2 regions of the Massilia scottii genome follow, and region 2 is predicted to be linked to the other one. Evidence: predicted binding sites of a transcription regulator. Region 2 holds the regulator's gene; the other holds the start of a gene.
The links. The regulator LexA, encoded in region 2, represses DNA repair genes until DNA is damaged. The targets are predictions, from matches to a motif close to ACTGTATNNNNATACAGT.

Region 1 (5,807 bases), on a different contig from region 2:
AGTAAAGCATGGTCAGGGCCGAATTGACCGTAGTGGCCAGTCCGGCCTGTGCCTCGCCGATCAGGACGCGGATGTCGCCGGCCAAGCCGGTTGTCACTGCTGCAGCTTGCATGTCTTACGGTTCCTCCTGTCCAGTTGGCTTACGGGCATCGCTAGCGACATCGGTCGACGTCGCTAGCGAAACGTCCCGCTTGGTGCCGCTCTCCGCGCGGCGCTTTCACCTCCGCCAGCGTTTGACGCATGTTGCCAGTGAGGGCTTTGTCCCATTTCCCGGCCGTGGCGCCCAGCACGGGCGTTTTAGCAGTCAACACGGCCACTTTTCCGAATCGCTTCACGGTTCCTCCAAAAATGTGGCGCCACAATCACCGCAGAAGATGTTCAGGCCCGGCTTGCCCCACACGCTGGCCTTGATCGGGCAGCTGCAGGAATACTTGGACCGGTTGCTCTTGTTCGCCGCGCTGCCGGTCGTGGTGCTGAGCGCCGGCGGCGCCAGATCGACGCCGCTGACCGCCGCGATCGCGGCCCCTTCCGGCGGCAGGCCCGCCAGCATCCCGGGCGCCGCAGCACCGGTGGCGCTTCCTCCTGGATGGTACGCCACAAAGCGGTCGTACCACGAGATCTGAAAATCGCGCGTGAGCAGGCCCCGACACACCTCAAGGAAGCGCCCGCCCTCGATCGGATAATCCGCCATCTTGTCGCCGGTTTTCTTCCCGCCCGGCAGGCCGGTCGCGGACGGCATCAGGCCGATCGCCTCCATCTTATCTCCCCATTCCTTGTCGTGGTAGCGGCGGCGCGCTGGAATGCCGTGCTGATGCTGCCAGAGGTGGCACATCTCATGAACCATGGTCCCCATGATCTCGACTAGCGGGACGACCGCAAAATAGGCCGGGTTCATCGCGATTTCGTGCAATTTTTCCTTGCTGCGGTTGCCGAAGCGCCCTGCAGAGAAGTAACCCATGGTGCGGTCCTTGCGCTGCAGCGTCAGCAGGCAGTCGGCCAAGCTGTTGTCGAACAGCTCGGCGTTGAACGTGTCGTAGGCGAGCTGCAGCTCGGCGTAGACGATGGCCGTCTGCCTGACTTCGCTTTTCCATCCGGGCGCATGGCCTGGCGCTCGTGCGGGGCTAACGCTTCCCCCATGAAGAGGCCCAGCATCAAGCGGGCGTGGGTGCTCGTGTTGGCGAAGCGCTGTTTGTGGTTCATGGCTGCTGATGTCGGGCATGTCGAGCTACCGAATACAAAAAATGCATTTTAGCAATTTTGGATTGCACAATCCAAAATTTGTGTCCTTATGCTTTGGATTGTGCAATCCACGCGAAGTTCCCGCAAGCGCCCCAGTGGTTGCAAGCGTCGCCCTTGCCAAGGCGCGCCAGATAGACTACTGTATATAATCACAGTATTTAGAGCAGCCCGACAATGCCCGCCGACCCTCATCCCGCCCCCGAAGAATTGCACCCCGCGTTGTGGCGCGCTTCCCAGCTTGCACGCTGCGCCGCGCGGTGCATCGATACGGGGTTTCCGGCATTGTCGAATCAGCTACCCGGCGGCGGCTGGCCAACCGGAACCCTCGTCGACGTACTGCCCCAACAGGCGGGACTGGGGGAGATGCGGCTGTTGGCGCCGGCATTGGTCAAAGTCGCATCGCGTAGCGTCGTGCTGCTGCAGCCGCCGCACTGTCCGCAGATACTCGCGCTCGGGGGCATGGGCCTGGCTGCGTCCCAAGTGCTTTGGATCAAGAGCAAGAAGGGGACGGACGCGCTATGGGCGGCAGAGCAGGTACTGCGCAGCGGGAGCTGCGGCGCCCTGCTGTTCTGGCCCAGCCACGTGCGGCCGGAAGCCTTGCGCCGGTTGAACCTGGCAGCGCAGGCCGGCGAAACGCTGTTTTTCATGCTGCGCCCGATCGCGGCCGCGCAGGATGCGTCGCCGGGCACCGCTGCGTCTGCGGCCGGCGCCCAGCGGGATGGACGTGGGATTCGTCAAGCGCCGCGGTCCACAACGTGACGACAGCCTGTTCCTGCCCCTAAGCGGTGAAGGGCATTTGACGGTGCCGCAGCCTGCCAGCGGAGTAGAACCATATGGGTCTTAATACCTAAGGCCGTATGCAAATCACTTCCACTTCAGCGGCCTTGTTAATAACCTCTAACGGAACCGATACAAACCGTTTACCTAACTCTAGTACTTTGAATCTTGCCCAGTTACGCTTCTTCTGTTGGGCATCCAGAGCTGCCTGCCCCATTGCAACAGTGAGGGATGGGTCACCAGAGGAAAGAAATTCCACATTGTCATAGTGAATCTCAATTATTCTATTTTTCAAAGACCAATTACCAGAAGCCCTGTTCCGAGTTTTGATAACCTTGCCATTAGTCAGGCGGATATCTACCTCAGCTATTGCCCAAAATTTGCTGTCATTTGAATAATTTGAAGTCTGCTCTACAGTTATTGTCAGTTCCGGGCCAGCCATAGTGTATGGGCCACATTTCCACTCACCAAGCAAGGCTGCGCGTTCTGCACTTTCGGCAACACAACATGTTGACACAAGAAAAACGGATAGCGATACGAATTTGAATAAACGTGTCATGAGAAGGTACGTGAACGATAAAAATCTGATTAGAGAAAAATTGTAGCGCAGATTCATAAGACGCGCGTTCAATGATAAGAACGGTTGCGTCAAGCCGACGGCAAGATAAGGGTAGCACCAGTCCAGCGCCGTGATCTTAATAGACTTGCCATCAGCCAACTAAAAACGGACGCTTATTCGCGAATAGCCCCCTCTTGGTAATCAAACAGATCTTGAGAAAAACCTTCCGAAAGAAAAGAAAGAATTTGAGAAAGGTCCGCTGATGGCGGTACATCAATAGCAATTAAACTAGGTTCGTGACTGCCCTCCCAAGCACATCCCAGTGCCTCAATTTTCCGGATCAGTTCATCTCGGGAGTCCAATTCAAAAAATACCATTCTTATTGTGCTATGGCCATGTGAATTAACCAACGAATCGAACTTTAACTCACCGTTCAATTCCAATCTTGCAGAGATCTCATCGCCAAGAGCAATGCCCATTACATAAAACGGGATATTGGCTATCTTGAACAAGCCATTGTCGTTTTTTTCAGCCCAAAGACTTTCCACTGACACAGGCGGAAAACCGTCCACCTGTTCCAAGTCAAAAAAAACTTTTACCATGCCCGCTGATTTGCTGTCCGCACTTTTGTCATTTATCACTTTTTTCCCTATTGCAATCTCGGCATAATATTTGCCCGTTATCCGGAGTTCCCGAACCACCTTTCGATTTTGGATCTATATGATCGACCTGAGCCTCGTTTCCTGGAGGTGAGACGTCCTTCACTGATTTATTGGCTGGAACCGTTTCGACACCGCATCTTTCGCAAATCACTTTCCCCCCGTTCTTCTGGGCGTTCGCGTCTTTAACAATCTCTCTACCGCGTTTTGTAAAGTCCTTCCCAGGCCTCGAAAGATCTGGGATCTTTTCCGGCATCTTACCGTTGAGGATCGAGGCCGCCGCTCGGACTGCAAAATAGCCGTTTAACGCCTTCGAACCAGACGCTCCGGCTGCACGTTCTCCGCTTTGCCAGATTTCTTGCTCACGCGGCGTAAGACTCATGACTCCAACGCTCGCACCATACAAGGTATCGGGGTCGCGACCGTCTGGATCGACGTATTTGTACGGATTGTTGAGCCCGTAAGCGTATCGATTGAAGCTGCGGCCGGTGTTAGCATCAGTGATGACCGGATCAATGCTCAACATTCTACCAGCAACAGGGTCGTAATACCGCTGCTGCATATAAACCATGCCGATATTGACGGCATTCATGTGCCCCGTATAGCCCAGGGTGGGTACTGCACCTGCAGTTGTAAGCCCGAAAGGTTCATAAGCTGTTCGGTCCAGTACGGCACCCTTACTGTCCGTCCATGCTACTGGACTACCTAAACCATCGGTATGATCATATTTGTTGCCAGCGGGGCTACTCTCCGCAATTACATGATTATGCAAATAGATGAATTTTGTACCGCCACCTAAAGCAACTGAGGTAGGGCGCGTATATAACATTTTTCCTTCTTGACTATAAACTTGAACTTCATTTAATCCATCTGTTCCGATAACGCTAACCCGATGGCCGAGACCATCATATATATAATTTCCACGACCTGGTGCAGAGGTAAGCCGATTTGCTTGGTCGAAAACAAACGCACGGCTTCCACGCTGAATAACATTCCCGCGCGCATCATATTTATATGCAAGATTATATTTTTCAACTGCACTTGCAATACCACTTAACCGGTTGGTTGCAGCATCGTAATTATGAACGGCCGTGCGAGCGGTCCAGCCGGAAAGTAAGGTGCTTGTAGTTATATTATCTAGGGCATCATAAGTATAGGACGCCGTCCCCCAATGAACCGGTGACTTAACGGACTTAAGCCGATCTAGATCGTCATAAGACATTTCGCGATTAGTAATGGATCGCTGTACATCCATTATTTTGACTACGTTCGCGTTCTCGTCATATGAATAGACATCATTAACGACGCCGGCATCTACCGATTTTTCCGGCAACCCACGAGCGTTCTGAGTAAGCGTGTGTTTGATTCCATTGCCATATGTAAAACTGGCAATTGCACCGTTCGGATGATATCTGACGTCACTCGCAAACGCACCAACCTTGCCGGGCTCGCCCAATGCATTTGGCGCATAGGAGATAGCGGTGCCATCCGGATATGTAAGCTGAGCAAGCGACGCGTTTGCATCATAGAGTCGATCAATATTATAAGCCACGCCACCATATGTCAGATTTTCGCGCTCATTTAACCCCCGTTTATTATATGTATTTGTCCAAACCGCGCCGTTCGACGATATAGTAAGCGGCAAATTATCAGGCGTATAAGCGCGCATAATAGACGCCCCGCCATCACCATAAATAGTGCTGGTCAGCTGATTCACTGAGTCATACGCAAACCTTACCTTATTTATATCGGCGACTTTTTCAGTATCACATGCGGAGGTTGACGGAAGTACCAACCCGCTAGCCCGCCAAGCAATATTGCCAGCAAGGTCATATTCTTGAACCGTTGCGCCAGTTTCTGGCTCAACGGTTTTGCACAGCCTTTGAAAATTATCGTAGACATAGCTACGCGTCGCGGTTTTTCCGCCGCCGCTCCGGGTTATCGATGTTGGCTTTCCAAATATATCGCGCCCGATTGACAACATAGTGCCTTCAGCAGATTGTATCCCTGCGATAGCATCTCCAGACGGGAGATCGAAGACTTGGTAGTTAGTAGTTGTGCTAATATTGCGCGGGTTCTTAAGAACGGTTTTGAAGCCACTTACATATGCATACTCTGTAGTCAGAGTTCCCAGTTCAGAGTGTTCCCGAATGAAGCCCTTACGTCCCAACTCATCGTAATACGTGTCAATGCCGACGCTAGCCTCTTCCAACGTACGCACCGGCCTTGAAGTAAATGTCATCCGGCCTGCAGAATCAAATTTTCTTTGAACAATACGGGAAGTTCCTTCAATGTCCTTTTGATCGTATGTTTGCGTTATGAGCGGGCGAAATAATCCATCATAATAAGTTATCTTACGCGCATCCCCTACCTCCTCGATTTGACGCCAATCTCTGGGTTCCGCCATATCGGACCAGCCATCAAATGGCAACTGTTCGTAGCTAATTTTTATGGGATTCCATTGAACAGAGTCTTCAACTGGGGGAGTAATCAGCGCCAAGCGTCCTACAATATCATAGCCATATGTCGTAGTGTGCGACGCTGCATTGGTTATGGATGTGATAAGTCCAATA
Region 2 (5,807 bases):
ACGGTGAGGTGACGCAGCACGGCATCATTGAATTTGAACGCGGTTTCGAGTTCCACGAGGGTCTCGTTGTCGCATTCGATGTTCAGGCAGATGTAGTGCGCTTTTGGCAGCTTCTGGATCGAGTAAGCCATCTGACGACGGCCCCAGTCTTCAACACGGTGAACCGAACCGCCGCGCGTGGTTACGCTGGCTTTGTAGCGTTCGATCATCGCCGGGACTTGCTCGCTTTGGTCCGGGTGGACGATAAAAACGATTTCATAATGACGCATGCATAACTCCTTAGGGACGTTTAAACAAATGCCCACCTCGGCGTCAAGACGAGTGTGGGAAGGGAAAGCCGGCGATTATAGCGTGAAATAGAGCAACAATCAAGGGCGCATTGAGAAAGCTGTGCGATTGCGCGTCGTTCATGGCACGAAGTCGTCGTCGAGCAGTTGGGCCGGGGTGTAGGGTGGCTCCGGCGGGAAAGCGCTTTTCGGTAGCCGGGTTTCGATGGCCGCGCTACGCACGGCGTGCGCATACTCTTGTCGTGCCATGCGCTCGACCGCCCTGCTCAGGCTGGGACTGCGCTCCAGCAGCCGAGCAATTGCGCGGCGCTGCTCGTTGATGGTCGCCAGCCAGCTCGTCGACTTGCGCCGCGGCTGATACTGGCACTTGAGCAGGCGCATGATCAGAACGTGCAGCCGGCTACACAATTCCCTTTGATTGCGGCCGACCATTTCCTCAAACTCCTCCACAAGGTGTTCGACATCAAGGTGTTCAAAGTCCCTGGCGCGCAACAGCCTCACCTGTTGATCGATCCATTGGATCAGATCATCGTCGTAGTCAGCAAGTGGCACCCCGAGTCGATCCATGACCCGCCTCCTCTACCCTGTATTTCAGTTCACGGCCCCTCATCCGGCGAGTACGACGGCACGAAGTCGTCGTCGAGCAGCTGCGCGGCACTGTAAGGTAGCGCAGCCGGGAAGATGGACTCCGGCAGGCGTGTTTCCCAAGCGGCACGCCGGCGCGCTTCGGCATAGCGCCGCGCTGCTAGTTCGGGTATGTCGGCAACCAGACTGGGACTGTCGGCAATCAGCAATTCCACGCCAAAACGGGCGTCGTTCAGCTTGATGCACCAGTGCCGTGGCTTGTACCGTGGCCGCAACTGCAAACTGAGCAAGTACGCAGTGATATATTCAAGGTGCCCCTCGAGCTCACTCCGGTCGGCACGCACTGCGCCTTCAAGCTCGTCGATGAGGTTGTCGACATCAAGTAGCTCGAACTTTCCCATACGCAGCAACTCCGCCTGATCCTCAAGCCACAGCACAAAATCTTCCTCATAACCCACCCTTGGAACCTCAAGCCGATCCATGACTCACCTCCTCTGCTACTTGTTGGACAGCGCCCATCGCAAATAATTCGCCTGTTCGGCTAATTAACCCTTGCATTGCGCGAAATACTGTACAAAAATACAGTCTGTCCATATACACAGTCCCGCATACCGATGATCAAGCTCACTCCAAGGCAAGAACAAATCCTCAACCTGATCAAGGATGCGATCGAGAACACGGGCTTTCCTCCTACCCGTGCCGAGATCGCCAATGAACTGGGCTTCAAGTCGGCCAACGCGGCCGAAGAGCATCTGCAGGCGCTCGCGCGCAAGGGCGCCATCGAAATTTCGCCCGGCACCTCGCGCGGCATCCGCCTGATCGGCGCCAGCGTCGACGCCATTGCCATGCCGCCGCCGAACCTGCTCATGTCGCTGCCGCTGGTCGGGCGCGTGGCCGCCGGTTCGCCCATCCTCGCGCAGGAGCATGTGGAAGCGACCTACAGCGTGGACCCGGCGATGTTTTCGTCGCGTCCCGATTTCCTGCTCAAGGTGCGTGGGTGGTCGATGCGCGACGCCGGCATCATGGATGGCGACCTGCTGGCCGTCAAAAAGGTCGACAGCGCCAAGAATGGCCAGATCGTGGTGGCCCGCATCGGTGACGATGTCACCGTCAAGCGCTACAAAAAGACCGGCTCGCTGATCGAACTGCTGCCGGAAAATCCGGACTTCAAGGTGATCCACGTCGATCCCGCAACCGACGAGTTCGCGCTTGAAGGCCTGGCGGTAGGGTTGATGCGCAGCTGGAACTGAGCGTGCGGGCGCGGTTCCACTGCGCCCTTGCCGCCTAGTCGCCCTTGCGCGGCGCTGTCGCCGCCGCTTCGGTGACGATGCGGTTGTGTTCCTTGATGTAGGCGTCGGTGGCGGCACGCCACGCGCCGAAGTCGGCCAGCACCAGCTTGGCCGAGACCTTGGCGTTTTCGGCGATGCCCGCATACACGCCTTCCAGATACACGCGCGACTGCTCGGTTTCTTCCTTGGTCAGCAGGTCGGCCACATCCTTGGGAATGCGCTTGGTCAGCGGGCTGGCCTCGTTCAGGTTGCGCACGAAGCCGTTGTAGCAATCCTGCCAGGCCGCGACCTTGGCCGACACGCTCTCGATTTCTTCGTTCTGCTTCGACATGGCCGGAATGCGCGGCGCCGGGCAACGGAACTGGCCCGTTGTCAGGTCGGCGCCATCGTATTTGCCGATCCAGTAATCCAGGTCGGCACGGCGCGCATCGCGCTTTTTCATCATCTCCAGCGAGCCGGCCGCAGTCTTGTTACCCTTGGCGGCGGACTTCTTGAACCAGGCTTCGGCCTTGGCCAGGTCGACCGTGCCGGCCTCGCCGTAAAAATACATCTCGCCCATGTGCAGCTGGGCTTCGGCGTTGCCGGCGTTGGCCAGCTTGGTGTACAGCTGCAGCGCTTGCGGATAAGCCTTTTTCGCGAACAGGGCGTTGGCGTTGGCCAGCTCGTCCGCGTGCGCCACGCCGGCGAGCATCAAGCCCAGGCAGAACAGGTATTTCTTCATCGCGTGTAGGACCTTGTATTTGTACGAACCATGTGGACAAACCCGCATCGTCACCAGATGACATGACAGGGCGGCGCGCGCCGTCCTGCCCCGTTCAATCCAGCGCGGAGCGGAAGTCGTCGAGCAAGTCAGCCGTGTCTTCGATGCCGACCGACACCCGGATCAGCGATTCGGCGATGCCCATGCTGGCGCGCCGCTCGGCGCCCATCTCGTAGAAGATGGTGTGCGAGACGGGAATGACCAGGGTGCGCGTATCGCCCAGGTTACTGGCGGAGATACCGAGCTTGAGGCGATTGAGGTAATCGAAGCAATCGATGCCGTCTTTCAGTTCAAAGCTCAACAGCGAACCGTAAGCCTTGAACAGATCGCTCGCCAGCGCGTGCTGCGGATGCGATGCCAGGCCCGGGTAATACACCGCCGCCACGCGCGCGTCGGCTTCGAGCATGCGCCCGACTGCCAGCGCATTGGCCGAAGCGCGCTCCATGCGCAGCGCCAGCGTTTCCGCCCCCACCGCGATGTGGTGAGCCGCTTCCGGCGCCAGCGAGGCGCCGAAGTCGCGCAGGGCCTTGGCGCGCAACTGCGCCATGCCCCACTGCGCCGGCGCATTGCGCTTGTAGTTGGCCGCAATGTTCGGGAACGCGCTCCAGTCGTATTCGCCGGTATCGGTCAGGCTGCCGCCAAGCGCATTGCCGTGGCCTCCGATCGACTTGGTCAGCGCATTGACCACCAGCCCCGCACCGACCGTTTTAGGCCGGAACAGGTAGGGCGACGTCATGGTGTTATCGACCACGAACAGAATGCCGCGTTCCCTGCACAGCCGGCCGATGCGCGCCAGGTCCGCCACCTGCGTGCGCGGGTTGGCGATGGTTTCGACGAACACCAGGCGCGTGGCCGGCGTGAGCGCGGCTTCGACGTTGGCCACGTCGGTCGCATCGGCAAACGCCACCTCGACGCCCTGCCCGGCCGCCGTTTGCCACAGGCTGTTGGTGTTCCCGAACAAGAACGACGACGACACAATGTGGTCGCCGGCGCGCAGCAGCGCCTGGAACACGGCGCCGATGGCCCCCATCCCGGTCGCAAAGCACAAGGTCGATACGCCGTCTTCCATCTGCGTGATCTTGTCTTCGAGCGCGGAGATGGTCGGATTGCCCTGGCGGCCGTAGCGAAAGCCCGGCTCCTTCCCCTGGAACACCGACGCCAGCTGGCGCGCGTCGTTGTAGCCGAAGGTCACCGAGGTGTGAATCGGCTTGTGCAGCGACCCATGCTCGATCGGCTTTTGCCGGTCGTTGTGCAGGATGGTCGTGGTGAAGCCGTAGCTTTTCTTCTCGCTCATCAGTTACTCGGCGGTCGCCAGGTTCAGGTTCAGCTGGGTGCGCGCCGCATCTTCGGCCGGTGCGGCTTTCGGATTGTGGCGCGCGAATTCCAGCCGGTCCAGATACGCGGGCGTGACGTCGCCAGTCACGTACACGCCGTCGAAGCAGGATGCCTCGAAGCTGGTCAACGCCGGGTTCACGTCCGAGATCGCGCGCTTGAGCGCATCGACGTCCTGGTACACCAGGGCGTCGGCCGTGATCTCGCGGCAGACTTCCTCGGTGCTGCGGCCGTAGGCGATCAGTTCATCGCGGGTCGGCATGTCGATGCCGTACACGTTCGGGAACAGCACCGGAGGCGCGGCCGACGCGAAGAACACGTTGCGCGCGCCCGCTTCACGCGCCATCTGCACGATTTCCTGGCTGGTGGTGCCGCGCACGATCGAGTCGTCGACCAGCAGCACGTTCTTGCCCTTGAATTCGGAACCGATCGCGTTCAGTTTCTGGCGTACCGACTTGCGGCGGATCGCCTGGCCCGGCATCAGGAAGGTGCGGCCGATGTAGCGGTTCTTGATGAAGCCTTCGCGGTACTCGACACCGAGTTTGAGCGCCAGCTGGATCGCGGCAGGACGCGAGGAATCGGGAATCGGCATGACCACGTCGATCTCGCCCGACTTGAACTCCTGGCGCACCTTGTCGGCCAGGTACTCGCCCATTTTCAGGCGCGTGGCGTAGACCGAGGCGCCGTCGAGAATCGAATCCGGGCGGGCCAGGTACACGTACTCGAAGGCGCACGGGTTGAGCGACGGATTGTCGGCGCACTGGCGTTCGTGCAGCTTCATGTCCATGTCGATGAACACCGCTTCGCCCGGCGCGATATCGCGCAGGAAGCGGAAACCCATGCCTTCCAGCGCCACCGATTCGCTGGCCACCAGGTATTCGGTGCCGTTGTCGGTTTCGTTGGTGCCGATGCACAGCGGACGAATCCCGAACGGATCGCGGAAGGCCAGCAGGCCGTGGCCGGCGATCTGGGCGACAACGGCGTAGGCGCCGCGCACGCGCCGGTGCACCGCTTGCACCGCCTTGAAGATGGAATCTGGATCGAGCGTGAAGCCGGTGGTCGATTCCTGGATTTCATGCGCCAGCACGTTGAGCAGCACTTCGGAATCGGAGTCGGTGTTGATGTGGCGGCGGTCGTTGCGGAACATCTCGGACTTGAGCTGTTCCTGATTGGTCAGGTTGCCGTTGTGCGCGAGCGTGATGCCGAACGGCGCATTCACGTAGAACGGCTGCGCTTCTTCCTCGCTGGACGAACCGGCGGTCGGATAGCGGCAGTGGCCGATGCCCGAGTTCCCCTGCAGCGAACGCATATTGCGCGTGCGGAAAACGTCACGCACGAGGCCATTGGCCTTGTGCATGGAAAACATATTGGAATGACTGGTTGCGATCCCCGCCGCATCCTGACCGCGGTGCTGCAACAGCAGCAAAGCGTCATACAGCACTTGATTGACGGGGTTATTCGAGACGACGCCGACGATGCCACACATGGTGCGCTCCTAGAGACTGGACCTACTGATTTTAAAAAATATCAAAACTGAACATGCCGCGCCAAATC

Region 1: a site for LexA is predicted at 1,378-1,395, ahead of imuA (translesion DNA synthesis-associated protein ImuA). Genes of this name have one in related genera too.

Annotation. Positions count from the first base shown of each region.
Region 1 is NZ_JAVCWM010000031.1:15,379-21,185, reverse strand. It holds gene RBA41_RS28660 (PDDEXK nuclease domain-containing protein) at 1-112, opposite strand, end outside; gene RBA41_RS28655 (SprT-like domain-containing protein) at 332-1,219, opposite strand; gene imuA (translesion DNA synthesis-associated protein ImuA) at 1,414-1,998, shown strand; gene RBA41_RS28645 (hypothetical protein) at 2,087-2,575, opposite strand; gene RBA41_RS28640 (DUF4265 domain-containing protein) at 2,749-3,216, opposite strand; gene RBA41_RS28635 (RHS repeat-associated core domain-containing protein) at 3,206-5,807, opposite strand, start outside.
Region 2 is NZ_JAVCWM010000016.1:69,014-74,820, reverse strand. It holds gene rpsF (30S ribosomal protein S6) at 1-269, opposite strand, end outside; gene RBA41_RS21710 (DUF29 domain-containing protein) at 408-854, opposite strand; gene RBA41_RS21705 (DUF29 domain-containing protein) at 884-1,354, opposite strand; gene lexA (transcriptional repressor LexA) at 1,487-2,122, shown strand; gene RBA41_RS21695 (tetratricopeptide repeat protein) at 2,157-2,882, opposite strand; gene RBA41_RS21690 (cystathionine gamma-synthase family protein) at 2,977-4,215, opposite strand; gene purF (amidophosphoribosyltransferase) at 4,219-5,739, opposite strand; gene RBA41_RS21680 (CvpA family protein) at 5,781-5,807, opposite strand, start outside.